3 regions of the Arthrobacter sp. CDRTa11 genome follow, and region 3 is predicted to be linked to each of the others. Evidence: predicted binding sites of a transcription regulator. Region 3 holds the regulator's gene; each other region holds the start of a gene.
What was found. The regulator HrcA, encoded in region 3, represses chaperone genes, less so after heat shock. The targets are predictions, from matches to a motif close to TTNGCACTCGNNNNNNNCGAGTGCNAA.

Region 1 (9,959 bases), 1.1 Mb from region 3:
GCCAGGAGCGCCATCACACCCACCAGTACGTACACCAGCACTTCGATGAACCAGAAGTGCCATGCGTCGGTCCAGCCGGCCGGGCCTATCATCGTGTTCAGCAGCAGCAGGTTGGCCGGCGTGTAGTGGAACTTGTCCGTCAGCAGCATGACCGCCCCGATAAACGCCACCGTGGGCACCACCAGCCGGGCCAGGCTGCGTACCTGGCGCCGGAGCCGCGGGATCCTGTCACCACCCAGCTGGAAGCGGGCAAAGTTGTAGCCGGCCAGGGCCATCAGCACATGCGCGGTGCCCGGCCACCTGATTATGTCCACGTGCGTGCTGATGATCATCACAATGGCCGCCGCGCGCAGCACGATCCCAGTCTCCAGCGGAGCGAAAATCCGCCAGGGGCTGCGCCGTGGCCGGGCGAGGGCCTGCAGGCCCCGGACGGGCGTGACGTGCCAGTCCGGAGGCAGGTGGCCAAGAACCTTCTCCAGGCTGACCGATGCGGCCACGTAGGACAGCGAGTCGCCTCCCAGCGAGACGAACGTGTCGTCGTCGCCGATGTCCTCAATCTCCAGCGCCTGCGCAAAAATCCTGCGGACGTCCGACGGCGGTGCTGCCGCAGCGGAGGCGGCGGCAGCACCGCCGTCGGCCACTTCCTGCCCCGGCGTCCGGGCAGCGCTTTTCGTTTCGTCCGTTTCGGGGACTTCCGCGAGGGCCAGGATGGACGGGTAATCGGTCTTGCCGGTGGCCAGGCGCGGCAGGCTGTCGACGGCGTGGACCTGCACGGCGGCGCGGGGCAGCCCCAGGTCCTGGGCGAGGGTCTTGGCCAGGAGCCGGGTGTCGTGGCTGCCCTCCACCGCTGCCACCAGCCTGTGGTCAGTGCCGGCGCAGGCGGCGTTCAATCCCATCTTTTGCAGGATCTTTTCCACCTGGCCAAGGTCGATGCGCAGGCCCACGATCTTGACGAACCGGCTTCTCCTGCCCACCACCTCGTACAGGCCGGCGTCCGACTGGCGGGCCAGGTCCCCCGTGCGCAGCTCGCTGATGGTGCGCCCGGCGGCCAGGTCCTCAGGCTTCTCGGCATAGCCGAGCATCACGTTCGGCCCGGTGTACACCAGCTCGCCGTCCTCCAGGCCGGGGACCGGATCGATGCGGAAGTCCCCGCCCGGGACCGGAACGCCGATGCTTCCCGGATGCTCCGCGGCGAGGTGCGGCGGCAGGTAGGCCATCCGTGCGGTGGCCTCCGTCTGGCCGTACATCACGTACAGGTCCCAGCCGCGCGCGCGTCCGGTCTCGGCATAGCGGACCACGGTTCCGGGATCCAGGCGGCCCCCGGCCTGTGTCATGTACCGCAGGTGCGGGAGCTCCATCTCCGTGAACCCCACGCGGTCCAGGAGCTCAAAGGTGTAGGGGACGGCGGCGAAGGACGTGGCTCGGCGGTTGCGGAACAGCTCCCAGAAGCAGGGATCCACCACCGACAGATCCGAGAGCACAATCCCCGCGCCGCGGAGCAGGTGGCTGTTGAGCACCGAGAGTCCGTAGCAGTAGTACATGGGCAGCGTGGTCATGGCCCGGTCGGCTTCACCGATGTTCAGGTATTCGGCAATGGATTCGGCGTTGGACTGCACATTCTGCTGGGAGAGCCGGACGAGTTTGGGCGAGCCCGTTGAGCCTGACGTGCTGAGCAAAAGGGCAAGATCCGGGTGCAGCTGGTGCCGGGTGCCGGGCCGTACTTCCTCCAGCAGCGGCTCACTGGCACTGGCTTCCGTCGGCCCCGTCCGGACGATGGCATCAGGATCATAGGCAGCCACCAACGAGGCCAGGGCGGCGTCGTTTCCGGCCGGCGCCAGGATCAGGGGGTGTCCGCCGGACAGGGCAGCCAGGTACGCCACCAGCGACCCCACGCTGTTGTCTGCCGCGAGCACCACCAGGCGGCGGACCGGGCCGAGCCGCTCGGCAAAGGAACCCACCCTGTGGGCGAGTTCCAGGTAGGAGATGGTCCGGCCGCCGGTCAGGAGGGCGGGACGGTCTCCGTGGCGGGCCAGATCAGCGGCAAAGGCTACCCGCGCAACTTCCAGGGACGAGTTCACTGGCTGAGTTTAGAGGCAAGGCTAACCTAACAACAAGTAGATTAACGGTTTGCAAAGGCTCACCGGGAGGTGCCGCCCCCTTGCTAGCCGCCGTCGGCCGTTATTTCCCCTTCCCAATGGGTAAGCCGCAAGTAACGTTCGGGTGCCTAAAGCGGCAGCCTGACGACGGGCAACATGGCGATGAGGCAGGTCTTTTGTGGAAAAGCATGGAATGACGCAGGCAGTCCGGGAAGCCGGGGCAGTGGAGCTTATCCTGATCCGCCATGGCCAAAGCGAAGGCAATGTTGCGGCGTCGGAGGCGCAGCAGGCAGGCGTTGAGGTGATCGACGTTCCGGCACGCGACGCCGACGTGACCTTGTCCACTACCGGGCAGGACCAGGCGGTGGCCGTGGGAAAGGCCCTTGCTGCCATCCCGGAAGACCGCCGGCCGGACGCCGTGGTGTCCTCCCCGTATGCCCGCGCGCACCAGACCGCCGAAATCGCCGTGGAGACAGCGGGCTGGCCCGTCCGTGTCCGGGTCGATGAACGGCTGCGGGACCGGGAGCTGGGAATCCTGGACATGCTGACGTGGCAGGGCGTGGAGAGGCGCTTCCCGGAGGAGGCTGAACGGCGGCGCTGGCTGGGCAAGTTCTACTACCGTCCGCCCGGCGGTGAATCCTGGACCGATGTGGCGCTCCGGCTGCGCTCGGTGCTTGACGAGCTGAACGGCCTGGGCATGGGGCACCGCGTGATGGTGGTGTGCCACGACGCCGTGATCCTGATCTTCCGGTACATCCTGGAAGGGATGACGGAGCGGGAAATCCTGGACCTCGCCGCCGGCACCGCCGTTCTGAACGGTTCGATCACCCGGTTTGTCCGCCCCGAAGGGAAAGGGCCGTGGACGCTCGAGGAGTTCAACCAGGCGGACCATCTCAGGGAGCAGGGTGTGGAAGTGACCGAGCACGCCGGGGACGCCAGTGTCCACCCGCAGTGAGGCCCCGGCCGCGCAGGTGACGCCGTCGCTGCTGCGCGACTGGCCACTGCCCTCCGCCGGTGAAGACAAGTATTCGCGCGGTGCCGTGCTGGTGATTGGCGGTGCCCGGAGTACCCCCGGCGCGGCCCTCCTGGCTGGCCGCGCCGCACTCCGGGCCGGGGCGGGAAAGCTCACGCTTGCCGTTGCCGAATCAGTCGCGGTCCAGCTGGCCGTGGCGCTCCCGGAAGCGGGCGTCACGGGGCTTCCGGAGACTGCCGAGGGGTCCATGCGGGCCTCCGGGCTTGAACGCATCGCGCCCGCCCTGGAATCCGCGGACGTGCTTCTGATCGGCCCCGGACTGGACGACGTGGACCTCGCGGTCGAGCTGCTCCGCGCGCTTTTGGGGAACGAGGCAGCGGGCGGTTCCGACGGCGCTTCCGGTTCCGACGGCGGCGCTTCCGGCGGCGGGCGGGGCGCCACCATTGTGCTGGACGCCTACGCCCTGGGTGCCCTGCCCAAAATCAAGTCGGAGCTGACCCCCTGGAGGGGACGGCTAATCCTCACGCCGAACCCCACGGAGGCGGAAATCCTGTTGGGCCGGGACCTGGCGAACCTGGAGGATGACGTGGCGGAGATTGCTGACACGTACCAGGCAGTGGTCAGCTGCCAGGGTTGCATCGCGCGGCCGGCCGGCAGCAAGGCGCCCGAGGACCCGGAGCGTTGGCAGATCACCACCGGGTTCGGCGGGCTGGGAACCTCCGGGAGCGGGGACATCCTGGCAGGGGCTATTGCCGGTCTTCGTGCCCGTGGCGCCACCGACGCCCAGGCAGCCTGCTGGGGCACCCACCTCCATGCCGCGGCGGCGGACCGCCTGGCCAGCAGGATGGGACCCCTCGGATTCCTGGCGCACGAGCTAGCCGACGAACTGCCGGCCCTCATGATGGAGCTCAACACCTAAGCGGGGGGTTCTGTTGGGGCCCCCCTCCCCCCAACTGGGTAGCAGCAAGTGTCGTTTTGCGGCTCCAAAACGACACTTGCTGCTACCTACTTTGAGGGGAAGCTCAGTGGACCTGCGGCGGGCATGGGATGACCCCCGGCACTGCCGGGGGCCACCGTTTCGGAAGGAGCAGTCGCTTCGCTGCCGATGCGCCAAAGGCGCTGTGGCGTGCATCAAATAGCTAGTCGCCCAAGAGGCAGCCAACAATGGCGTCCGAACCTTCCGGCCTTGTGTTGAAACTAGGCGGCAATCTGATGATGTGCCTCCTTCGTTTCAATCTCGATCTTGCGCGGCTTGGCCTTCTCGGTGACAGGAATCCGCAGAGTCAGGACACCGGCGTCGTACGTTGCCTTCACGTTCTCGGCATCCAGGGCCTCACCCAGGACCAGCTGGCGGCTAAAGACGCCGCGCGGCCGCTCCGAGACGATCATTTCGGTGTCCTTCCCCACAGGAGCCGGCCGCTCAGCCTTCACCGTCAGGACGTTCCGTTCCACATCCAGATCAACTGAATCCGCATTTACACCGGGCAGATCAAAGGCCACCACAAATTCCTGGTCCTCCCGCCACGCGTCCACAGGCATCGCAGCCGGACGCGCCGCCGTGCCGAGGACCTGCTGGGCCAGCCTGTCCAGCTCACGGAACGGATCGGTTCGCATCAACATGGCTTCCCTCCTCGAAAGAGACGTCCAACACTTTTCCTACCAGCTGATCTATATCAGCTGATATAGATTTTTTAGCACTGGCGGCAGCAGGATGCAAGCGGTTTGGAACGGAAAATTTAGCCGAACGCGGTTAGGGGTCTTGGCTAATGCTAAGCATGCTTAGGATAATTAACGTGTCGGCATTTAGGGGAAGCAGGCGGCCGCTGTACCGCCTTCGATGATTGGGAGAATCACAATGTCCATCAAGGCACGCGACATCATGAGCGGCGGCGTGGAATGCGTCGGTGAGAACGAAACGCTGGAGCAGGCAGCGCGGAAAATGAAGGACCTCGACGTCGGCTCGCTGCCGATCTGCGGTGAGGACAATAGGCTAAAGGGGATGATCACGGACCGCGACATTGTGATTAAATGCCTCGCCGACGGCGGTGATCCCCGCACTGCCACGGCCGGCCAGTTCGGCCAAGGCAAGCCCGTGACCATCGGTGCGGACGACTCCATCGAAGAAGCCATCCGCACCATGCAGGAGCACCAGGTCCGCCGCCTGCCCGTGATCGATGGCCACGACCTGGTGGGCATCCTGAGCCAGGGTGACATCGCGCGCAACTACCCGGAGGACCGGGTGGGCGAACTGGTGGAGTTTATTTCGTACTGACCGGCCGGTTGGCGGTCAGCTCTATCAGCGTCCTAGCTGCGGGTCGGGTCCGGCCGCAGTGGTTCCGGCCCCGGATCCGGAACCGGCAATGGGCCGGGAGGTTCCGGCGTCGGAACCGGGCTGGGCCGCGCAGGGCCGGGATGGCCCGGTGAGGTGGGGTCGGGGCTGAAAGGATCCGGGCCCGGTTCCGGCGGGAACGGCTCGGGTTCGTGCACTGGCGGGATGGTCATAGGATTCCCCTCTCAGGCTGGGCGGATGTTCTCTCGCGTGATCAGGATACGCCTGCGCCCATTTCGGAACTAGGCTCACACCTTCCCCAAGAGCCCGTTGGTGAGGGAGAGCGTCTGGGAAGTGGGGGTGAGCTCCCCCGGTAGCGAACGCCGCCCCGATTGTCTGCACGGGTCTATATATTGAGGGGATGACCCAGACTCCGCTGCAGGATTCCGCCAACGCGTCCGCTGCCACTGTTTCCGCCGATTCTGCCCGGCCGCCCGTCGCCAAGAGGGTCCCGGGCGAGCGCACCCACCACGGCGAGACATTCGTGGACAACTATGAATGGCTGCGGGAGAAGGAGTCCCCGGAGGTAGTGGAGCACCTCAGGGCAGAAAATGCGTACCAGGAGGCCGTCACAGCCCACCAGGAACCGTTGCGCGAGGCCATTTTCCAGGAGATCAAGGGCCGCACTCAGGAAACTGACTTGTCTGTCCCCAGCCGAAAGGACGGCTGGTGGTACTTCAGCCGTTCCGCCGAAGGTAAGGAGTACGGAATCCAGTGCCGCGTCCGCGCCCAGGACACCGGAAACCCCGTGGCTGACTGGACTCCGCCGGCAGTGGAGGCCGGCGTCGAGATCCCTGGCGAGGAAGTGCTGCTGGACGGGAACGTTGAGGCGGAAGGCAAGCCATTCTTCTCCGTGGGCGGTTCCGCCGTCACCATAGACGGCAACCTGTACGCGTACGCCGTGGACAACGCCGGCGATGAACGCTTCACGCTCCGGATCAAGGACCTCCGCACCGGGGAGCTGCTGCCGGACGTCATCGAGAACATCTTCTACGGCGTCTCCTTCTCCCCTGACGGCACTCGCATTTTCTACACGGTGGTGGACGATTCGTGGCGGCCGTACCAGGTCAAGTCCCACGTCCTGGGCACGCCCGTCGCCGACGACGTGGTGATTTACCAGGAGGACGACGTCGCCATGTGGCTGGGCTTTGAGCTCTCCGGTGACCGGCGCCACCTGGTCCTGGGCATCGGCTGCTCCGAATACAGCGAGACCCGCCTGATGCGGTTCGACGACCCCGACGGCGCCCTCACCACGGTGATTTCGCGGGACCAGCGTGTCCTTTACGAGGCCGAGCCTTTCCTGCTGACCGGCCCCGACGGCGAAAAATCCGAACGGATCCTGCTGACCCACAACCGGGGTGCCATCAACTCCATGGTGTCCCTGGTGGACCCGGCCGAACTCAGCAAGCCGCTGGCGGAGCAGCACTGGGACACCGTCGTCGGGCATTCCGATGATGTCCGCGTGAACGGCGCGGGCGTCACGTCCACGCATGTAGTGGTGTCTATCCGGAAGGACACCATCGAGCGTGTTCAGGTGCTGGGCCTGAACGGCCTGGGAACTGCCGCGCAGGAGGCCCCGGTGGAGCCGGCGTTCGACGAGGAGCTCTACACCGCAGGCGTTGGCGGCTCCGACTACCAGGCCCCGGTGATCCGGCTCGGCTACACCTCCTACTTCACGCCGTCGCGCGTGTACGACTTTGTGCTGCCCACGCCGGAAAAGCCTGCTGGCGAACTGCTGCTGCGCAAGGAAAGCCCTGTGCTGGGCGGCTACGACGGCAACGACTACGTGGCCAGCCGGGAATGGGCTGAAGCCCAGGACGGCACCAGGATCCCGCTGTCAGTACTGCGGCATAAGGCGGTCAAACAGGATTCGACGGCGGCGGGCCTGGTGTACGGCTACGGCTCCTACGAGCTGAGCATGGACCCCGGCTTCGGGATCGCCAGGCTGTCGCTGCTGGACCGCGGGGTGGTGTTTGTCATCGCCCACATCCGCGGCGGCGGCGAGCTGGGGCGGCACTGGTATGAGGACGGCAAGAAGCTCAGCAAAAAGAACACGTTCACCGATTTTGTGGCGGCCACTGACTGGCTGGCCGGCTCAGGCTGGGTGGACCCGGCCAGGATTGCCGCCATGGGAGGCTCCGCCGGCGGACTGCTGGTGGGAGCCGTGGCCAATCTGGCTCCGGAAAAGTACGCCGCCGTGCTGGCACAGGTCCCTTTCGTGGATCCGCTCACCACCATCCTGGACCCGGACCTTCCGCTGTCCGCACTGGAGTGGGAGGAATGGGGCAACCCCATTACGGACCCGGCGGTTTATGCCTACATGAAGTCCTACTCGCCCTATGAGAATGTCCGCGACGCGGCCTACCCCAAGATGGCCGCGGTGACGTCCTTCAACGACACCCGGGTGCTTTATGTGGAGCCGGCCAAATGGGTCCAGGAACTGCGCAACAAAACCACCGGGAACCAGCCCGTCCTGATGAAGATCGAGATGGATGGCGGCCACGGCGGAGCCTCCGGCCGTTACGTCCAGTGGCGCGAACGTGCCTGGGACTACGCGTTCATCGCCGATTCCCTGGGCGCCACCGAACTGCTGCCGGGAGCGGGCCTGAAGTAACGCACCACGCCCGGGTTAGGCGCCGTCACAGGGAATTCCCAAAAAAGCTAATCATGCTTACTATTGTCTGGCGCTGGGCTGCCCGCTGGGGGCAGGCCAACCCGCGCTTGAACTGGAGGTTGCGTGAGCATGGAGCAGGAAAAGCGTCCCCTGACTAACGAAGAACTGATGGCGGAGCAGACCACCGCGCTTCCGGACAAGGAAGTTGCCTCGGTCCTGGACCTGAATGCTGATCTGGATCTGGGCATCGATGCGGCCGCGCCAATCGATCTGGCCGTGGCGGCAAACGCGAACGTGGCGGCACCCATCGACGCCGCGGCCTCCGCCAACATTCTGTCCTTCGGTTCCGAGGCCCAGGCCCTGGCAGACCAGGGCGTGATCATCGAGCAGGGCATTGTGGCGGATGCGACGGCGGCGTCCACGCAGGACAGCACCATCAGCCAGGGCAACGACACAGTAGACAGTGGCGAACCCGCGGCCGGAACCGAGGGGAGCCTCCTGCCCGACGGAACGGCGCCTGATGCAACACTGCCGGACGTCGGCGCGCTGCCGGTTGATCCCGCAGCCGCACTGGACGGGGACCTGCTGAACGTCAACGTTGACGTCGCTGCCGACGCTGACATCGCGGCGCCCATCAACGGCGCGGTGGCTGCCAATGCGAATGTTGCAGCCCCCATCGACGCCGCAGTCGCGGCGAACATCGGCTCCATCGGAAGCCAGGCCTTCGCCGTTGCCGAGCAGGACGCGATGATTTCCCAGCACATCGAGGGTGAGGCTACAGCCACGGCCGACCAGCAGTCCGATCTCGAACAGTAAGCACAGATGACTACCGCGAACGGCGGGCCGAGCTCCCAGGCAGGCCCGCCGTCGTCCGCTGTGGGCGTTGACGGCAGCCAGCCGCAGGTGCCCCTCCGCGCTGATGGGATTCAGCTCATCGGCCGGTCGCAGGGTTCCGGTTACCGCGAGGCTCCTTCGCTGGTCCGCCGCGCTGACGGTCAGACCCTTCAGCTGACCCCGCTTCTCTACGCCGTGCTGGAGGCGGCCGACGGGAGCCGTGGGGTTGAGGAGATTGCAGATCATGCAAGCGCCGTCTCCGGCAGGCTGGTCAGCGGGGACAACGTACGCACGCTCATCGATTCCCAGCTGCTTCCGATGGGCATGCTCCGGCTTGCGGACGGTTCCCAGCCCGAGGTGAAGAAATCCGATCCGCTGCTGGCGATGCGCTTCCGCTACACAGTGACGGATCCCGAACGGACGCGAAGGATCACGGCACCGTTCGCGGCCCTGTTCAACCCGCTGATCGTGGTGGCGGTCACCGCCGCGTTCCTGGCCGCCTGCTGGTGGGTCCTGATGGAGAAGGGCCTGGGCTCTGCCACGCACGAGGCGTTCGAGAACCCGGCCCTGCTCCTGCTGATCTTTCTGATCACGCTGCTCTCCGCGGGATTCCACGAGTTCGGGCACGCTGCAGGAGCACGGAAGGGCGGGGCGACCCCCGGCGCGATGGGCGTGGGCCTCTACCTGATCTGGCCGGCGTTCTACACGGACGTCACCGATTCCTATCGCCTGGGCAAAGCAGGCAGGCTCCGCACCGATGTGGGCGGCCTGTACTTCAACGCCATCATTGCGGTAGCCATCATGGGCATCTGGATGGCGACAGGCTTTGACGCCCTCCTGCTGGTGGTGGTCACCCAGATACTGCAGATGGTCCGGCAACTGTTGCCCCTGGTCCGCTTTGACGGCTATCACATCCTGGCCGACGCCACAGGCGTGCCGGATCTCTTCCAGCGCATCGGGCCCACACTCCTGGGACTCCTGCCGTGGCGGAGGGGCAATAATGAAGCCGGGGTTCTCAAGCCGTGGGTACGTGCCGTGGTGACCCTCTGGGTTCTGGTCACCGTGCCCCTGCTGCTGGTCACCATGACGCTGATGGTGATCTCACTGCCCCGG
Region 2 (9,959 bases), 690 kb from region 3:
GCTTTATCCCAATCCCGGCTTCCCGATCTACGAATCGCAGATCGAGTACCTCGGCGGCACGGCCATGCCGTACAACTACGTCCCCACCAGCACGGGCTTCGCCATCGACCTCGACCGGGTCCGTGCCTCGATCACCCCGAACACTGTCGCCATCATCTACAACGACCTGCAGAACCCCATCTCGGCCGAGTCAACGGCCGCAGAGCGGGAGGCCATCGCGCAGCTCGCTCAGGAGCACGACCTCTGGGTGCTCTCCGATGAGGCGTACTTCGAAACACGCTATGAGGGTGCCTCGAGCTCCATCGCGTCGCTTCCCGGCATGGCGGAGCGCACCGTGATCCTCTACACCTTCAGCAAGAAGTTCGCCATGACCGGATCCCGCCTGGGCTGCGCCGTGGCCCCTATTGAGATCGCTAAAATTCTCAGCACACTCAACACGAACGATGAGTCGTGCACCACGCACTATGTGCAATGGGCCGGTATCGAAGCGCTCCGCGGCACCCAGGAACCCGTACAGCAAATGCTCGACATCCTTCGCGTCCGACGGGATGCCGCGTGCGAACTCATTAACGACATCGCCGGCATGCACGTCGCCGTGCCGCAGTCGACGTTCTACCTGTTCCCGGACGTCACCGAGGTCATGGAACGCATGGGTTACACAGCGGTTGGCGATTTCGCTTCCGCAGCCCTGCACGAAACCGGCGTCTCCTTCTGCACACGTGAGCACTTCGGCCGCCGTCAGCCCGGCGAAGAGCGGCAGTACATCCGCCTCGCTTACTCGGGCATCGACGTCGCCGATATCAACGACGGCCTCGGCCGCCTGCGCAAGTGGATCGAGACCGCATGAGCCGGGTTGTCGTCACGGGACGTGTACCCGAAACCGCACTGGAGAAGCTGCGCGCCGAGCACGAGGTCGATGCCTGGTCCGGTCCGGAGTCAATTGGCCGCGAGGAGCTCCTGCGCCGGGTAGCCGGCGCCGATGCCGTGGTGAGCCTGCTCACCGAACGCATCGACGCCGAGCTGCTCGACGCTGCGGGCCCGCAGCTCAAAGTGGTCGCGAACGTCGCCGTCGGCTATGACAACATCGACGTGCCGGCCTGCACCGAACGGGGCATCGTGGCCACCAACACACCCGGCGTGCTTACGGAGGCCACAGCCGACATCGCGCTCGGGCTCATCCTCGCGGCCACGCGACGGCTCGGTGAGGGGGAACGGCTCATCCGCTCCGGCCAGGCCTGGAAGTGGGGCATGTTCTTCCTGCTCGGCAGCAGTCTGCAGGGCAAGACCCTCGGTGTCGTTGGCATGGGCGGCATCGGCCAGGCAACCGCGCGCCGCGCCAAGGCCTTCGGCATGGAGATCGTCTACCAGTCGCGCAGTGAGATCGATCCCGGGATCGCAGCGGAACTGGGCGCCCGCCGGGTCGAGCTCGATGAGTTGCTGGCCATCTCCGACATCGTCTCGTTGCACTGCCCCTACGGGCCTGCCACCCATCACCTGATCGGTGCCGAGCAACTCGCGGCGATGAAGAGCTCGGCGTACCTCGTCAACACTGCGCGCGGACCGATTGTCGACGAAGCGGCTCTCGCGTCTGCTCTTCGCGACGGGCAGATCGCTGGCGCCGGGCTTGACGTTTTTGAGAACGAGCCCAGCGTGCACCCAGGTTTGCTCGAACTCGAGAACGTGGTGCTCGTGCCGCATCTGGGCTCCGCCACGGTGGAGACGCGCACCGCGATGGCAATGCTGGCCGCCGACAACGCGCTCGCCGTGCTCTGCGGGGAACGGCCGCCGGCACCGATCGGTTAGGAGCGCAGAGCTCCGGAAAGTGTAAAACGAGTACGGGCCCCGTCCATTGGACGGGGCCCGTACTCGTTTGTTGTGGAGCTAAGGGGATTCGAACCCCTGACCTCTTCGATGCGAACGAAGCGCTCTACCAACTGAGCTATAGCCCCGGAACAGCCCCGCCAAAGAGCGGCAGCGCCGGTGACCCTAGGCTACAAATATTCCGGCCGTATTACCAACCGGCACGCAGTAGTGGCCTCACGCCCGCCGTACAGAGCATTCGCCTGCCACAGCTCAGGCCCGACGACGCTGCAGGACATCATCGAGGTTGCTCAGCGCACTCTGGGCCTTCGTGAGCGGCTTTGCGGGGGCGGCCGCCGGAGCAGCCGGAACACCCTGCTTAAGGGACGGTTTCCCCACGGCTTTGGGGGCCTCGGGCAGGTCGAGGGGCTCCGGTGCCGGCCGCTCAGCTTTTGCGGCTTCAACGTAGACCGGCTTTGGCACATCCACGGGCTGCCAGGTCTCGCCTGCCGGAGATGCGGCAGCGGACCTGACACTGGTGTCTCCTGCCGCTACTGCCACAGCGAGGGCAGCCTCCCGCAGCTCCACAGCAGTTAAAGGCTTGACTTTGGGCCGGTCTGCTTCCGCGTCAAACAAGGGACTTTCGGGCTTGCGGCTTGGGATCGCCGGCCGGGCAGGCGTAGCTGAGGCAGGTTCCGGCCGGCGCGAAGGTGCTGCCATGGCCGCGGAGAAGGCAGCGTTGACTTTCGCCTTCCGATCCCGGACAGCCAGCCACCGCAGTACCACAACTGAGGTTACAAACGCCGCCAGGCACCACACCGGCAGCAGGGGCGTACCCAGTCCGAACAGCAGCAGCGCCCCGGAAACAAAACCAGTCAGTAGCGCCGCGAGGCCGAGGAGTGCAAGGCCCGTCCTGCCGTAGCGGATCCGGAAAGCACCCGGCGTCGCGGTTCGGGTTGCGTCCCGTTCGGATACGGGGCTCTTCCTGGTGTCCATGGCTTTCTCCTGAGGGGCGCTGACATTCATGAGCATCCCGGCTCTCGGGTCCAATGATTCAGTGGCTGGTGTTTCCGCCGGAATCTCGGCGGCAACCTGGAACTGGGGCCGGCGGTTCCGGAGAACGTAAGGGGCAACCCACACAATCCAGAGCACAACGGCGACCACCAGGATCACTGAGCTGCTAAGAGGGAAGTCCACACTCAAAACCGTATGAGCATTAGCGCGATGGCTGCCGCATTAGCCCCGGTGTGTCGCAGGTGGAACGGCGAATCAATGGATTTATGACGGGCGGGACGCCAGCCAGCGGCGCAGCAGTCCGTCCGGAACTTCTTCCGACGTCAAAGCGAACGTCCGGTGGTCTGCCCACTCACCGTTGATGTGCAGGTAACGCGGCCGGAACCCCTCATCCCTGAAGCCCAGCTTTTCAACCACACGCAGGCTGGGGCCATTCTCCGGCCGGATGTTGATTTCCATCCGGTGGAGCCCCAGCGTTTGGAAACAGTGGTCGGTGGCCATCGCCACTGCCGTGGGGGCAATCCCTTGGCCCGCCCTGGCCTGGTCGACCCAGTAGCCGAGCGTTGCCATGAGGGCCGAGCCCCACACAATGGAGGAGACCGTGAGCTGGCCCACGATAACCGGGGACCGTGCGCCAGGCGTGCGTTCGGTAATCAGGAAGGGCAAGGCGGTTGCCTGCGCGGCCTGGATGTTGAGGGACCTCACCATGTGCCGGTAATCCGGCAGGCCTCCGCCCGGGACAGGATTGGAGGCTTCCCACGGCGCCAGCCATTCGCTGTTGCGGGCACGGACCGCTGTCCACTCCTTTTTATCCCGATAGCGGATCGGGCGCAGGACCAGGTCTCCGCACTCAAGGGTGACGGGCCAGATTGGACCGGCGCGCATGGGCTTTACTTGGAAAGACCGGCGGTGAAGCCCGGCAGCCATTCCCGCAAGCCGGGACCCAGGTCATCGCTGTCGATGGCCAGCTGGACGCAGGCCTTGAGGTAGCTGAGCTTGTCACCGGTGTCGTAGCGCCGCCCGCGGAAGACAACTCCATAAACGCCGTCGCCGGCGCCGTCTCCGGCCGCCAGATCCTGCAGCGCATCCGTGAGCTGGATTTCGCCGCCGCGGCCCGGGCCGGTGCGCTCCAGCACGTCAAAGACCGACGGGTGAAGCACGTACCGCCCGATCACTGCAAGATTGGAGGGTGCCTCATCGATATCAGGCTTCTCCACCAGTTTTTTGATCCGGACGTAGCTCTCGCCCTCGATCTCCTCGACGTCGGCGCAGCCGTAGGCGCTGATCTGATCTGGTTCTACCTCGATCAGGGCTACTACCGAGCCTCCAGTCTTAGCCTGAACCTCGATCATGGTGCTGAGCAGTTCGTCCCGGGCATCGATCAGATCGTCCCCGAGGAGCACGGCAAATGGCTCGTTGCCTACGTGCTGCCTTGCACGCAGGACCGCGTGGCCCAGGCCGTTAGGATCGCCCTGCCTCACATAGTGGATGTCGCCCAGGTTGCTGGCGGCCTGGATGGACTCAAGCTTGGCGGTGTCGCCTTTGGCCGCCAACGTGGCTTCCAGGGCCGGGACGCGGTCAAAGTGGTCTTCCAGCGCCCGCTTGTTGCGGCCGGTGATCATCAGCACGTCGTTAAGGCCAACCTTGACGGCTTCCTCAACCACGTACTGGATGGCGGGCTTATCCACCACTGGAAGCATTTCCTTCGGCATGGCCTTCGTGGCAGGCAGGAACCTGGTGCCGAGTCCCGCAGCGGGAATAACGGCCTTGCGTACTGTCTGATGAGTGGTAGTCACTGGACTAATCTAACGGAGGGGCCAATCATTCAGTAATTGTCAGAGCTCCGGCGAGGGGTGCCGGCCCCACGTAGGCAGGGGCCTGGTAAGGGTATTCGGAGCGGGCCGGACAGAGGAGCAGCAGTGCCTGGAGACAGCAAAGAAGCAAAGGAAATGATCCGTGCACGTCACCGCCAGAGGCGGGCCCGCATGGCGTCCGATGAGCGTGAAGAGGCAGGCGCCCGCCTGGCCGTCAACGGCCTCGAATGGGCTCAAAGAATGGCGGCGGGGAAGGCATCGACGTTTTGCGTGTACCTGGGGGTTGGCTCCGAACCGCCCACCGTGCCCCTCATTACCGCCCTCCACGGGCAGGGCCACAAGGTCCTGCTCCCCGTCTGTGAACCTGACCGACACCTGAGCTGGGTGTACTGGACTCCGGCGGTGGAATTCGTGCGGAGCCGGTATGCCCCCATCCTGGAACCCGACGGCGTCCGGCATGGCCTTGACGTCGTGGCCGGCGTGACGGCCCTCGTCATTCCAGCCACAGCCCTGGACATGAGCGGAAACAGGATTGGCCAAGGCGGCGGTTACTACGATGTCTTCCTGGCCTCCCTTGCCACCAGAGTTCCGCAAATGCCACTGGCGGCCATGATTTACGACGAGGAACTGCTCCCGGCCGGCTCCATTCCCAGTGAGGAGTTCGACAGGAAAGTGCCGGCAGCTTTAATGCCATCCGGGCTGGTCAGACTGGCCGACGCAGCATCCTGAGCGGCCCAGCGGCGGGGATGATAGAATTAGCACTCAGGCCCTGCGACTGCTAATGAACGGCTCGTTCCGGACATGCAGCACGGGACCTCTCGTTTTGCCCAAGAGGAGGAGCACCAGTGCCAACGTATGCCTACGCCTGCAAGGATTGCGGCCACGCCTTTGACATTGTCCAGTCATTCACGGACAGCACTCTGACGTCCTGCCCTGAATGCCAGGGGACCCTGCGCAAGAAATTCAACAGCGTGGGCGTGGTTTTCAAGGGCTCCGGTTTCTACCGGACGGATTCCCGGGATGCCAAGGGCAACTCGGTTGCGGCGGCTCCTGCCACCCCGGCTCCTGCCGCCCCGGCGCCTGCTCCCGCAGCCGCAGCCAGCTAAACCACCAGGCTTTCTAGCGCCTGTTGATCTCCTCAGGACTGCCGGCGCGTGCATCGTCAGGCGATAGCCTTCGACGCCGTCACCCCGGTTGTCCACATAAGCGGCGCTCCCCCTGTCGTGGCTGGGCCTGCCAAACGTAGCGTGGCTGCATGCCCGTTACCCTCCTCCGCTCCCGGCGCACCGTCCAGCCCAGACGCACCAGTCGAGGCCCTCATTCGCCTGCACCCAGGCGTCGGTCGCGCCCCCGGATGGGTTCCTGGCTCAGCCGTAACCGCCGCTTGGCCGTAGCTCTCCTGCTCTGTCTTTCCGCCGGAATCGCCGTTCATCAGCTCACGCCGGCGCCGGCCGATTCCGTCACAGCCCTCGCCGCCGCACGTGATCTCCCTGCAGGCGCGGCATTGACACTGCCTGATCTGGAGGAAGTCCGGATACCGCCACGCCTGGCGATTTCCGGTGCCCCGCAAAAAAGCAGCGATCTTGAAGGCAAACAGTTGGCAGCGCCCCTGCGGAAGGGGCAACTGGTGGCTGACTCCCAGCTTTTGGGTCCCGGCCTGTTGGCCGGAACTCCGCCGGGTTCAGCGGCCGTGCCGCTGAGGATGGCGGATCCGTCGTCCATCCAGCTGGTATCTCCGGGGCAGCTGGTCAATGTGGTGCTGACGGGCGCCAACGGCTACGACCAGCGATCTCCTCCTGAAGTGCTTGCGTCAGCCGTTCCGGTACTTTGGACGTCCGGCCAAGAGGGCAAGACCGGAGAGTGGCTGGGTACAGGGGAGACGGACGGGCTGATCGTGGTGGCAGCAGATCCGGATCAGGCAGCGCGGCTGGCCGGGGCCTCCACCCAGGGAAAACTGTTCTTTGTCCTCGTGGGGGCCTAGCCTGCAACCGACATGCGCGGCCAGCCACCAGCTGCCCCAGAGGGCTGCAGGCGGTTAGCCCCAGTGAGGGGGCTTCTGTTCCTTCAGCCAGGCATCGTGGTCATCATCGGGCTCATCGCCCCAGCGCCGCGGGTCATCTTCGGAAGCCTTATTGGGAAGAACTGCGTCCGTTCCGCTTTTCTCCTCCGGCTGCCCTTCGGCAGGGTTGTCGCTCCTGGCCTGGCCCTTGGCTGGGTTCTCTGTGGTCATGTCTTGTGCCTCCTGGCCCTCCTGGGCTGTGGTCCGGCTGTGGTTGTGGTGGTCTACGTAACCGCGTTTCTGGTCCTCGGCTTCGTCCTGTTGGGGTTCCTGGGCCTGGTTTTCCAGGCTTGCCAGGGTCAGCGGGTCCATATCAGCGTCGAAGAAACCCGCAGACGCCGTGGCCCGTCCGGGCAACACAACGTTCTCAAGGCCCAGGTAGCCGGCAATGCGGTCCGCGCAGGCTGAGGGGTCGGTGAATACTTCAATGGTCCACAAGGGCATGTACCGCCAGCCCAGGCGTTCAAGCAGCTGCGGACGGAGCCTGCTCCGCTCGCGGACGCTCATGGTCCGGTACTGCTCCGTACCATCCGACTCGATGGCCACAGGGCGGGGAATCTCGGCGTCGTCCTGGCCCATGGTGCTGAGCGGGTCCGCCGCAGCAACAACGTCGATAACGCCGTCGTACTGGTGCCAAACGCGCGCTCCTCGGGCGCGCAGCCGGTCCCCCAGGTCAGCCACCAGGGGGTCAGCCCCGAGCGCCTGCTCGCTGGCAGCGGCGCGGGATGCCGGAGTACCCAGGTTGGTGTTGCCCGAAATCTCCCGGTCCAGCAGTTCATAGAGGTCCACGGCGCCGTGGGCCAGGCGCGTATGGTCCAGGTCCTCGGGGCGGAAGCAGGTTAATACGTGCAGGGACCTGCGCGCACGGGACATCGCCAACGCGAATTTTTCCCTGCCGCCCTCAGCGGAGAGTGGACCAAAGTTATGGAGGGCACGGCCATGCGGAGTGCGTCCGAAGCCGGGTGAAAAAATCACGTGGTCCCTGACCAGGCCCTGGGCCCGCTCAAGGTCCACCACGCGGAACGACTCCGGCCCCGCGCTAAAGAATCCGGCCAGCCCTGGATGGTTGGGCAGCTGGAGCCGGATGGATTCACCGATCCTGGCAGCATGGCGAAGGCTGGCGGTTACAACAGCCAGTGAGGTCCGCGGACGTTGCCTGGCATGTTCAAAGACCAGCTGGACCACACGGTTGACTTCCGCCACCACGGATTCCACACCCTCGTGGTCGGCGCTGGGCAGGCCTGTTCCGTCCGGCAGGTATTCAACCAGCAGCGCCCTGTCCAGCCCCGTTGCTGACTGGCCCTCCGGCAGGCGGCGCAGGCCGCCGTCGTAAAAGCTCTTGCTGAGCTGCAGCACCAGGTCCTCATCCACCGCCCGGTAGACAAAGTTCAACCGCCAAACAGGCAGGACGGAGGACAGCGCGGAAAAGGCGCTGTCCACACGCTGGTGTGCTGATTCGCCGACAGCCAGTCGCTCGACGCCAACAGTGAAACTACGGGGGCTGGCTATTTTGGCATCACCAAACGCTATGACCTGTTGGGCACGGGCGATGGAGGGCAGGACTGCCTGCAGCGACGTCGCGTCGGCGTCCAGGATGACCACCGCATCAAAGCGCTTTTCGGCCGGAAGGAGACCCGTCATCAGGTAGGGGCTCACTGACCAGACCGGCACGAGCATGGGGACAAGTTCCGGGGCCTGGGCGGTCAGCGCCGCAAGGGAAACCCTGCCGTCCTTCAACAGGCTCCGGAGGAGATCAGCCTGGCGCGGGTGCTGGCCGATGGCTGCGCGCCACCTCTCGGAAAGGTCCCACCGCAGCCTTGCGGCGCCGCTGGCGATGTGGGCGTTGTCGGCGAGCCGGTACTCTGCCTCCAGCTGCCGCAGGGCGTCGCCGTCGGACATCGCGAGGTAGTCGTCCCCGCTGATCATCGCTTCAAGCGCGGACTGCCACCAGGCCAGCTCGAGTTCGGCGGCCACCGAATCCGCAGGGACTTCCCGCTCCGCGAGGTCAGCGAGGAGTTCCCCCAACCCGTGCTCGCGCATGTTTTCCACGAGCAAGGTGCGTTCAGGCAGGGTTTTGAGTGTGTGGGTGTCCGCGACCAGCCGCTCGAGGCGTTCCATCAGTTCCGGATAGGGCGAAGTGGCCAGGGACCCGCCGGCTTCGGTGTACCGCAGGGCCTCCCCCAGCTGTGTGAGCTCCCGGTCCAGAGACCGGTACATCACGTTCATCTCCGCGAGGCCGGAGGGTACGGCGGGGTGGCGCTGGGTGGTTGCGTAGCCGGACCACAGGGCCCGCTGCTCCTGGACAAGCACCAGCGAACTGTGCAGATCGGCAATATGCACACCGGGGCGTACATACTCCTTGGCCACACGGCGGAGGCGCGACCGTTGCATGGAGGCCATGTCGATGTTCCGCTCGCGGCGCCAGGCGGAGGATGCTGTGGCGGAGATGAGATCGTGCACGGGACGGTCAAAGATGTCGGGTGTGAACTTGTCCAGGCTGCCCCGGACCGCCATCAGCAGTTCAAGCTGCGCCCCCCACTCTTCGAACGACGAACCCAGGCGGATCTCGGCGTGTTCGGCAACGCCGCTCATCCGCTCCCGCAAGAGCGGCAGGTTCTTCGCCACGGAACGGGCCAGCTCCTGGGCCTCTTCGGTCTCCTTGCGCGTCAGCAGCCTTGCCCCGTGCCAGGGGCTGGTGGTGGACGCCCGGCTGAAGCTGCCAAGTTCGGCGGCGCGGCGAAGCCTTCCGGCGAGCTCGTTGCGGTCACGGATGTTGTCCAGCACACTCCGTTTGAGGCGGACAGTAGTGGCCGGGGCAGGCTGGATGGAAGTCAGCGAAGCGAGTGACTGCATGGCCTGGTATGGCGAGCACCCCCAGCGCTTGCGCACGTTATGCAGCGAAGCAACATGATCCGTCAGAGCGTGACGATGTTCAGTCAGCGTCTTATGGAGGTTGCCCAACTGCGGTTCGAGGGATTTTTCGTTCCGGATAATGGCCCGGACCAACTGCGCCTTCAGCTGCTGCGGACTGGCCGCGCCGGAGAGCTGGAACAGAATGGACTCCAGGCCCAGCGATTCAAGCTGGCCCGACACTTCATTCAGGCTGGCCCGGCGGTCCCCGACCACCAGCACCGTTTTGCCCGCATCCACCAGCGCACCGATGGTGTTGATGGCCGTTTGCGTTTGCCCCGTACCAGGGGGGCTGCTCACCACGAGTGATTCACCGGCGCGTGCGGCATCAATGACGTACTGCTGGTCTGAGTCGGCGTCCA
Region 3 (9,505 bases):
TTGGGCCTGCTGCACCTGGAAATCACGCGTGAGCGCCTGGAACGTGAATATAACCTGGACCTGATTTCCACGGCCCCCAACGTGGAATACGAGGTGACCCTGGAGGACAAGAAGGTAGTCCACGTCACCAACCCCAGTGAATACCCCACGGGCAAAGTGGCGGAGGTCCGCGAACCTATGGTTTCGGCCACCATCCTTGCGCCCAACGAGTTCGTCGGCGCCATCATGGAGCTGTGCCAGAGCCGGCGCGGCGTGATGGGCGGCATGGATTACCTCTCCGAGGACAGGGTGGAAATCCGGTACCGCCTGCCGCTGGCCGAAATCGTCTTCGACTTCTTCGACATCCTTAAATCCAAGACCCGCGGCTACGGTTCGCTGGACTGGAAGGCCGACGGCGACCAGGTGGCTGACCTGGTCAAGGTGGACATCATGCTCCAGGGCGAGCAGGTGGATGCCTTCTCTGCCATCACCCACCGGGACAAGGCCTACGCCTACGGCGTCATGATGACCACCAAGCTGCGTGAGCTCATCCCGCGGCAGCAGTTTGAGGTCCCCATCCAGGCGGCTATCGGGTCCAGGATCATTGCCCGCGAAAGCATCCGGGCCATCCGCAAGGACGTCCTGGCCAAGTGCTATGGCGGTGACATTTCCCGTAAGCGCAAACTGCTGGAAAAGCAGAAGGAAGGCAAGAAGCGCATGAAGATGGTGGGCCGCGTGGAAGTGCCACAGGAGGCCTTCATCGCCGCCCTGACCACAGACGAGTCCAAGGACAAGGCCAAGAAGTAGTGATGCCCGTGGCCGGAAACACCGGAGGCCGCACGAATGCCTAGCGTTCTTCCCCTTGGCGACCCGGCGCCGTCGGACGGTCTGCTGCCTGCACAGGCGGTGTACGGTGCGGCGGACCGGGCCTTCGGGCTGTATGTGCACATCCCGTTTTGCGCCGTCCGCTGCGGATACTGCGACTTCAACACGTACACGGCCACTGAACTGGGCGGCGGAGCCTCCCAGGATGCCTACGCCGACACCGCCATCTCGGAGGTGCAGCTGGCAGCACGCGTGCTCCCGCAGTCGGGTCTTCCCGGCCGGACGCTGAGCACCGTCTTCTTTGGCGGCGGCACGCCCACGCTGCTTCCGGCGGAGGACCTTGCCCGTATCCTGCGCGCGGCCATCGGTGAGTGGGGCATAGAACCCGGAGCCGAAGTGACCACCGAAGCGAACCCGGATTCCGTCACCCCGGAGTCGCTCGCCCTGCTGAAGGACGCCGGCTTCACCAGGGTTTCCTTTGGCATGCAGTCAGCGGTTCCGCACGTGCTCAAGGTCCTGGACCGTACCCATACCCCCAGCCGTGTGCCGCAGGTGGTTCAATGGGCGCGGGAGGCCGGGCTGGCTGTCAGCCTGGACCTGATCTATGGGACCCCGGGGGAGTCGCTGGTGGACTGGCGGCACACCCTGCTCACAGCCCTGTCCTACGAGCCGGACCACATCAGCGCCTATGCACTGATTGTGGAAGACGGAACCAAGCTGGCCGCCCAGATCCGCCGCGGTGAAGTTCCAGGGATCGACGACGACGACCACGCCGACAAATACGAACTCGCCGACCAACTGATAGCCGAAGCGGGGCTCAGCTGGTACGAAGTGAGCAACTGGGCACGGACGCCCGGCCAGGCATGCCGGCACAACCTGGCCTACTGGCGCGGCGACGACTGGTGGGGCATCGGCCCGGGAGCCCATTCGCATGTGGGCGGTGTGCGCTGGTGGAACGTCAAACACCCCACCGCCTACGCCGGACGGCTCGCCCAGGGACTCTCACCGGCGGCCGGCCGGGAAACGCTCGACGACGCCACCCGGGATCTGGAACGGATCATGCTGGGGGCGCGGCTTGAATCCGGAGTCAGCATCGGTTCGCTGGGGGAGTCGGGCAGGAAAGCAGTGGCCGGACTCATCGCAGACAGCCTGGTGGATCCCGTGGCGGCATTCCGGGGGCAGCTGGTGCTAACCCTGAAGGGCCGCCTGCTCGCCGACGCAGTGGTCCGCAGGATCCTTCCCGACTAGCGCGGGGTTCAGCGCGCGTCCCCTATTTGATCCAGCGCAGGTTGTACTGGTAACGGTGCGGCTGGCCGCGGTTCACGTGGATACCGGCCGCCACGGAGTAGCAGGTCAGGGCGATCCAGATCAGGGTGGCGATGACGGCAAAAATGTTGCCCACCAGGGGGAGGAAAACAAGGATGTTGGCCACCACAGCTGCGATGGTGGGAGGCAGGCTGAAGTTAAGCGCCTCCTTGGACTCCTGTGCGGTGAACGGCCCCCGGTCCCGGAAGATGAGGTAAATCAGCAGGGACGGGACGCATCCCAGGATCCCGCCGAAGTGGGCCAATGTGGCCCATTGGCGGTCTTCGCTCGCCGTGAGCGGCAGCGCATTTGCGGGAACGCCATGGTACTCGGAACGGCCCTGGCCATCCTGGTTGTCCCTGTGTTCACGTGCGTTTTGTGCCACGGTGTCTTCCTTTGAACGTGCAATGGTGCTTTGTGTGGAACTGCCGGACAGAGGCAAAAACTGCCTCCGCCGTACCAAGAATACTGGGTCGGCGCCGGAAAGGGCGTGTTGGCCGTCCTGGCGCCGGCGGCGTGAAAGCTAGGGCACAGTCAGGAAGTCGATGACTTCCTCCACGCGGCCAAGCAGCGATGCTTCCAGATCCGCATAACTGTGGACAGCACCCAGCAGTTTCTGCCAGCCCAGGCCAATGTCCTCCTTGGTGGAGTGGGGCCAGCCGAAGGCCGCCAGGATTCCTGTCTTCCAGTCCTGCCCGCGCGGAACCACCGGCCATTTGTCGATGCCCAGCACGGCGGGCCGGATGGCCTGCCACACATCCACATAGGGGTGCCCCACGATGAGGACGTTGCCCGCCGCACCCGGTGATCCCATCACCGCATCGGCGATCCTGGACTCCTTGGAGTCCGGCACCAGGTGGTCCACCAGGACCCCCAGCCGCCGGCCTGGCCCGGGACTGAAATCGGCGACAGCCCCTGCAAGATCATCGATTCCGTGCAGAGGTTCGACGACGATGCCCTCCACCCGGAGATCGTCCCCCCAAACCTTTTCCACCAGTTCGGCGTCGTGCTTTCCCTCCACCCAAATCCTGCTCGCCTTGGCCACTTGGGCCCGCTGGCCGGCCACCCTTACCGAACCGGAGGCTGTCCGGCCGCCTGATGCGGCAGCCTGCCGGGGAGCGGGGGGCATAAGCCGGATGGGCCGGCCCTCCAGGAGGAACCCAAAACCCAGGCGGAAGGACCGCGACTTGCCGCGCCGGTCCTCCAGCGCCACAACATGCATACCGCCGGATTTCTCCACGCGTGTGACAGCCCCCACCCAGCCGGACTGGACGTCCTCCAGTACCATGCCGCGTTCCACGGGAATTTCAGGCAGCTGGTTCCTTGCGGGGGCGGCTATCTCCTGCGGTCCCCAGTTCTGGTATTGCATGGATGCACTCCGCCTTGCACTAGATCGTGGCCCGGAATTTCGCCCGGAGCGGTACCAATGCTAACAACGGGGTGAGACATATTAGACTGTTAGCACTTAGGCACGTCGAGTGCTAACCCTGAAACCGTAGATGGAGGTGGAGTGTGAGCGAACCACGCAAACTGGAAGTACTGCGTGCCATCGTTGAGGACTATGTGCACTCCCGGGAGCCCGTCGGTTCGAAAGCGCTCGTTGAGCGCCACCATCTGGGCGTGTCCAGCGCCACCATCCGAAACGACATGGCAGCCCTGGAGGACGAGGGGCTGATCACCGCCCCGCACACCAGCGCCGGTCGGATCCCGACGGATAAAGGCTACCGGCTGTTCGTGGACCAGATCTCGGCCGTAAAGCCGTTGTCCCCGGCGGAACGGCGTGCCATCCAGTCGCTGCTGGAGGGCTCGGACGATCTTGACGACGTGCTGGACCGCACGGTCAGGCTGTTGTCCCAGCTGACCAACCAGGTAGCGGTGGTGCAGTACCCGCACTTGAGCCGCGCCTCAATCCGCCACATCGAATTTGTGCTCCTGGGGCCCCGGAAGGTCCTTGTGGTGCTGATCGCGAACACCGGCAAGGTGGAGCAGCGCGTGATCGACATCGGCCAGGACCTGGGGGATGATGCCATCGCCGGACTCCGCGCCAGGTTCCTTGGCTCACTGTCCGGGACCCCGCTGAGCATGCTGACGCAGTCGCTTCCGGCTGTGGTCTCTGCTGTCAGCCCCGGCCAGCGGCAGGCAGCACAGGCCCTGGCACACGGGCTGGAAAGCCTGGCGCACAACAGCCGTGAAGATCGTATGGTCATGGCTGGCACGGCAAACCTGGCAAGGTCCAACGTGGATTTCCCGCTGAGTATCGGGCCGGTGCTCGAAGCCCTCGAGGAACAGGTGGTGATGCTGCGCCTGCTCAGCGAGATGGCGCAGGACCCCCGCGGCGTTACAGTCAGTATCGGCCGGGAAAATCCCTACGACGGCCTGGCCGAAGCCTCGGTGGTGGCCACCGGGTACGGTCCGGACAGCACGGCAAAGATCGGTGTTCTCGGTCCCACCCGGATGGACTATCCCACCACCATGGCCGCCGTCCGGGCAGTAGCCCGCTATCTTTCACGAATCTTGGGCCCGTGATACCGGGTCCAGAAGGTTCCGGCACGAAGAGCAGTACGGGCAGTACAACTGCAAGCGTTACAACAAGGAAGAGATAAAAACTTGAGCAGCCACTACGACGTCCTGGGAGTCTCGCCGGAAGCCACCGGAGAAGAGATCAAGAAGGCCTACCGGAAGCTTGCCCGCACCCTCCACCCGGACGTGAATCCCGGTGACGATGCGTCCGATCGCTTTAAAGCTGTGACGCACGCCTACGAGGTGCTTTCGGATCCGCAGAAGCGCCGCGTATACGACACCACAGGCAATGAGAACGGCACGGACAACGGGTTCGGTGGCGGTGGGTACGCCGGCCAGGGCTTTGCCTTCCAGGATATTTTCGATACCTTCTTTGGTGCCGGCGGCTCGTCCGGGCCGGCTTCACGCGTGCGCCGGGGACAGGACGCGCTGATCAGCGTCCGCATTGAACTTCGTGACGCCGTCTTTGGGGTTAATAAGAAGCTCGAAGTGGACACGGCCGTCACCTGCCCTACCTGCAACGGTTCGTGCTGCCGCGAGGGAACGCACCCCGAACGCTGCGACATCTGCGGCGGAAGCGGCCAGGTCCAGCGTGCAGTCCGTTCCATCCTTGGCCAGGTCATGACGGCGGCGCCGTGCGGTACCTGCGAAGGATTTGGAACCGTCATCAAGGACCCCTGCAACGAGTGCAGCGGGCAGGGACGCATCCGCAGCCGGCGCTCCCTGACCATCAAGGTACCCGCCGGCGTTGCCACCGGAACCCGCATCCAGCTCTCGGGCCAGGGCGAAGCAGGCCCCGCGGGAGGCCCCGCCGGTGACCTGTACGTCGAAATCCGGGTCAACAATGACGCCACGTATGTCCGCGACGGCGACGACCTGCACGCCACGCTCAACATTCCCATGACGGCGGCCGCACTCGGAACGGAACTCGCGCTCGAAACCTTCGACGGGCTGCAGGAGATCGATGTCAAGGCCGGCACGCAGTCGGGCGAAATTATCACCCTCCGCGGCCTTGGGGTGACGCACCTGCGCGGCTACGGCCGCGGCGACCTGAAAGTGCATCTGCAGGTTGAAACGCCCTCTAAGCTGGACGCGGCCCAGGAAGACCTCCTGCGGCAGCTGGCAAAGTTGCGTGGTGAGCAGTTTACCGAGGGGAAGCTGGCCGCCAGCGGCGGTGTCTTCGCCAAACTTCGGGACCGGCTCGGTAACCTGTAGCGGTGAGCAATCCGGTTTTCTTCAGCGCGGCCGGGTCCTTGGACCAGATGGTGCCCGGCCGCCGATTTGTCCTTGAGGGGCCGGAGGCACGCCACGCGGCGACGGTCAAGCGCCTCGCCCCCGGGGAGTCTGTGGATATCGCTGACGGCGCAGGCAAACGCCTGACGGGGACTGTTATCTCGGCACAGCCGGCCGAACTGACGGTGGAATGCTCGGCTCTTGCCGTCGAGGAACGCCCTGACGTCCGGCTGGTCCTGGTCCAGGCGCTGGCCAAAGGGGACCGCGATGAACTCGCCGCGGAAACGGCAACAGAACTTGGCATCGACGCAGTGATCCCATGGCAGTCCGAACGCTCCATTGTGCGCTGGAAAGGTGAGCGTGCTGCCAAATCCCACGCCAAATGGCAGTCGGTTGTTGCGGCAGCGGCCAAACAGGCCCGGCGGGCCTGGATCCCGGAGGTGCGTGCCGCCGTCGATACCCAGGGCCTGGCCGCCGCTGTAGCGTCAGCGGATTTGGCCGTGATTCTGCATGAGGATGCTGTCCGGCCGCTAAGGTCCGTCCTTGAGGCCTGGCAGGATTCGGCCACCGGCACCGGTCCCCGGGAAGTCCTGCTTATTGTAGGGCCGGAGGGCGGCATCAGCCCCCGGGAAGTAACGCGGCTCTGCGATGTTGGCGCTGTGACGGCGCTCCTGGGACACCATGTGCTTCGTTCCTCCACAGCCGGGCCGGCCGCGGTGGTGCTGGCAAGCGACGTGCTGGGCCGCTGGGCTGCACCCGCTGGCTGAATCCAAACTACGGGCCGGACGGAAAACTATGGGATCGGAACCAGCGGCCTCTAGCGGACACTGAAGCCGCGGGTGTCCACGTTCAGGTCCTGGCGGTTTCCCACGGTATCCAGCTGGGACACCCGCAGCTCATAGTTGCCAGGTGTAAGGGTCAGCGCCAGAGTGAACACGCCTGACTGACCCGGCTCGGCGGCGGCGGTTGTTTCGCCCGTCAGGAACGGAGTCATGTCCCCGTTGTCCTGGACCTCCAGGATCTGCCAGCGGAGCTTGCCGCCGGGAGCTGTGCTGCGTCCAGTGATTTTGACGCTGCCGTCAGGCACGTCCACACCTTCCTGCGGGTCAATGATCCACACAGGCGCCACCATGCCGGCGGTACGGGACATCAATGTCCCAAGCTTGATGTGGTTGAAGGCGAGATAGTCCGTATGACCGTCCACCAGAACCATCACCTGGATCTGCTGGCCCGAGTCGATTAGGCCGGAACTGGCGCCCGCCGCGGTGGCAGTGTAGACCAGCTGCTGAATGGCACGGGCAGCCATGTCGGCGTCCAGATTGCTGTTGAAGGCATCCTCTGAGACGTCGACGGTGATGACGTTCTTGCCGGAGATCGACGTGGCCAACTTCTTCGGGTTCTGCCAGGGAGTGAAGAAATCCGGATCAAGCGGCTTGTCAGACATCATGGAACGCAGTGCACGGGTGACCGGGTTCTCCTGCTCGGGCACATCCCTGAACTCCCTGTACAGGAAAACGTTGTTGTTGCTGCGGCCGATCCAGTAGACCGGCGCCTTACTGGATGACTGCGTGGTTTCCAGCGGGGCACTGGTGGAAGGTGCGCCGGGAGGGAGGCTGCTTTCCGCCCCGATGGTGGGCGAAGCCAGTGTCGGCTCGGGGCCGGGGGCGGCGATGCAGCCCGTGAGGACAAGGACAACAGGCATGAGACCCAGGAGGCCTGCAGAGCGGACCCGTTTCCAGAGTGGTCCCGCGGCAAGGGGCGTCGCTCTTCCCGGCACTGTGATGGCCTGTCCTTTCTGCCTGTGTGGGCCGGTCCCCGGACGGCCTGGATTTCCAGCTTTACGCTGAATTTCCAGCATGGCACAGGCAGCCTTGCCGTTATTGCCGGATGCCGTCTCCGGGCCCAACTGCAACGGGAACGATATGAGGCCGATATGAAGTTGATACCTAATGACGGGAACCGCCTCCCCCTGATGCGCCTTTTTCTGCGGTGGAACGCAGGGCCGCCAATCCGCGGCGGGCTTGTGCTGGCGTAAGATAGGAGGAATCCGGTGACCGTCGGCGGGCGGCAAACGCCCCGCCGTTCGAACCGTCATCCGCAGTGTTTACTCGAAGTGAAGGGGACCTCAGGCCCGCGGGCCGGCACCATGACTGAATCAGCGAACGGAAAGCGCCGGTTGAACACCGGAGAGCGCGCCGCAGGAGAATTCCCGCATACCCTTCCTGGTGTTCGGACGGAGGTGGTTCTCTTTGACAACTCCGATCAAATGGTTCAATCGCTCGGCAGCCACGACGAGGCCTTGCGCTTCATTGAGGAACAGTTCCCGGCCGTTAATTTCCATGTCCGCGGAAATGAGCTCTCCATCAGTGGGCCTGCCACAGACGTTCCCCGGATCATGCGGCTGCTGCATGAAGTGCGCGAACTGGTGGCACGCGGTACCGTAATCAGCCCCGCCGTGCTTCAGCAGCTTGTTGTTTTACTGCGCAGCCAGTCACTGCAAAACCCGGTGGACGTCCTGACCCATGACATCCTTTCCAGCCGCGGCAGAACCATCCGGCCCAAGACGCTGAACCAGAAAAACTACGTTGACGCGATCGACGAAAACACCGTCATTTTCGGGATTGGCCCCGCCGGTACCGGCAAAACCTACCTGGCCATGGCCAAGGCGGTTCAGGCACTGCAGCAGAAGGAAGTCAGCCGCATCATCCTGACCAGGCCTGCCGTCGAGGCGGGTGAACGGCTGGGTTTCCTGCCGGGGACGCTGAGCGACAAAATCGATCCTTACCTGCGCCCGCTCTACGACGCCCTGCACGACATGATGGACCCCGAATCCATTCCGCGCCTGATGGCCGCGGGAACCATCGAGGTGGCGCCGCTGGCCTACATGCGCGGCCGGACACTCAATGATGCGTTCATCATCCTCGACGAGGCGCAGAACACCACGCCGGAACAGATGAAGATGTTCCTGACCCGCCTGGGATTCGGCTCCAAGATGGTGGTCACCGGAGACGTGACGCAGGTTGACCTGCCTTTTGGCACCAGGTCTGGGCTGCGCATCGTTGAAGAGATCCTGCAGGGCATCGAGGATGTTAACTTCTCCGTCCTGGACGCAACGGACGTAGTCCGGCACCGCCTGGTGGGCGACATCGTCCGGGCCTACAGCCTCTGGGATGACGTCCAACGGAACCGGGTCAAGCATTCAGTGGCCAGGGAGAAGCGGGCGGAACACGCGTGAGTATTGAAGTAAACAACGAATCCGGCATCCAGGTGGATGAGGCGGAGCTTGTTGCCCTGTCCCGGTACATCTTCGAACAGCTGTATATCCACCCGCAGGCGGAACTTTCCATTCTCCTGGTGGACGAGCCGGCGATGGAGAAGCTCCACATCGAGCTGATGGACGAGCCAGGCTCCACCGACGTACTTTCGGTGCCCATGGACGAACTCACTCCCGGCACTCCGGACCGCCCCACCCCCCAGGGGATGCTCGGCGATATCGCAGTGTGCCCGCAGGTGGCCCAGGTCCAGGCAAAGAACGCCGGCCACGCGCTGCAGGATGAGATGCTCCTCCTGACCACGCACGGTATCCTGCATCTCCTCGGTTACGACCATGCCGAGCCTGAGGAGAAGGCCGAAATGTTCGGCC

Region 1: the regulator HrcA is predicted to act here: its motif matches at 4,761-4,787, upstream of F8G81_RS18525 (Hsp20/alpha crystallin family protein).
Region 2: the regulator HrcA is predicted to act here: its motif matches at 5,384-5,410, upstream of F8G81_RS16680 (FmdB family zinc ribbon protein).

What each region holds. Positions count from the first base shown of each region.
Region 1 covers NZ_CP044532.1:4,069,445-4,079,403, forward strand. Annotated here, with positions in the region: gene F8G81_RS18510 (AMP-binding protein) at 1-2,078, opposite strand, end outside; gene F8G81_RS18515 (histidine phosphatase family protein) at 2,290-3,051, shown strand; gene F8G81_RS18520 (ADP-dependent NAD(P)H-hydrate dehydratase) at 3,035-3,988, shown strand; gene F8G81_RS18525 (Hsp20/alpha crystallin family protein) at 4,267-4,689, opposite strand; gene F8G81_RS18530 (CBS domain-containing protein) at 4,925-5,341, shown strand; gene F8G81_RS18535 (S9 family peptidase) at 5,760-8,012, shown strand; gene F8G81_RS18540 (peptidoglycan-binding protein) at 8,142-8,828, shown strand; gene F8G81_RS18545 (hypothetical protein) at 8,835-9,959, shown strand, end outside.
Region 2 covers NZ_CP044532.1:3,688,995-3,698,953, forward strand. Annotated here, with positions in the region: gene F8G81_RS16645 (pyridoxal phosphate-dependent aminotransferase) at 1-847, shown strand, start outside; gene F8G81_RS16650 (2-hydroxyacid dehydrogenase) at 844-1,803, shown strand; tRNA gene F8G81_RS16655 (tRNA-Ala) at 1,877-1,949, opposite strand; gene F8G81_RS16660 (hypothetical protein) at 2,074-2,997, opposite strand; gene F8G81_RS16665 (GNAT family N-acetyltransferase) at 3,079-3,699, opposite strand; gene galU (UTP--glucose-1-phosphate uridylyltransferase GalU) at 3,705-4,610, opposite strand; gene F8G81_RS16675 (5-formyltetrahydrofolate cyclo-ligase) at 4,734-5,357, shown strand; gene F8G81_RS16680 (FmdB family zinc ribbon protein) at 5,474-5,734, shown strand; gene F8G81_RS16685 (RcpC/CpaB family pilus assembly protein) at 5,884-6,609, shown strand; gene F8G81_RS16690 (DUF4011 domain-containing protein) at 6,664-9,959, opposite strand, start outside.
Region 3 covers NZ_CP044532.1:2,995,722-3,005,226, reverse strand. Annotated here, with positions in the region: gene lepA (translation elongation factor 4) at 1-786, shown strand, start outside; gene hemW (radical SAM family heme chaperone HemW) at 823-2,052, shown strand; gene F8G81_RS13480 (DUF4870 domain-containing protein) at 2,075-2,494, opposite strand; gene F8G81_RS13475 (DUF3097 domain-containing protein) at 2,633-3,478, opposite strand; gene hrcA (heat-inducible transcriptional repressor HrcA) at 3,622-4,635, shown strand; gene dnaJ (molecular chaperone DnaJ) at 4,717-5,844, shown strand; gene F8G81_RS13460 (16S rRNA (uracil(1498)-N(3))-methyltransferase) at 5,847-6,629, shown strand; gene F8G81_RS13455 (GerMN domain-containing protein) at 6,680-7,564, opposite strand; gene F8G81_RS13450 (PhoH family protein) at 8,009-9,097, shown strand; gene ybeY (rRNA maturation RNase YbeY) at 9,094-9,505, shown strand, end outside.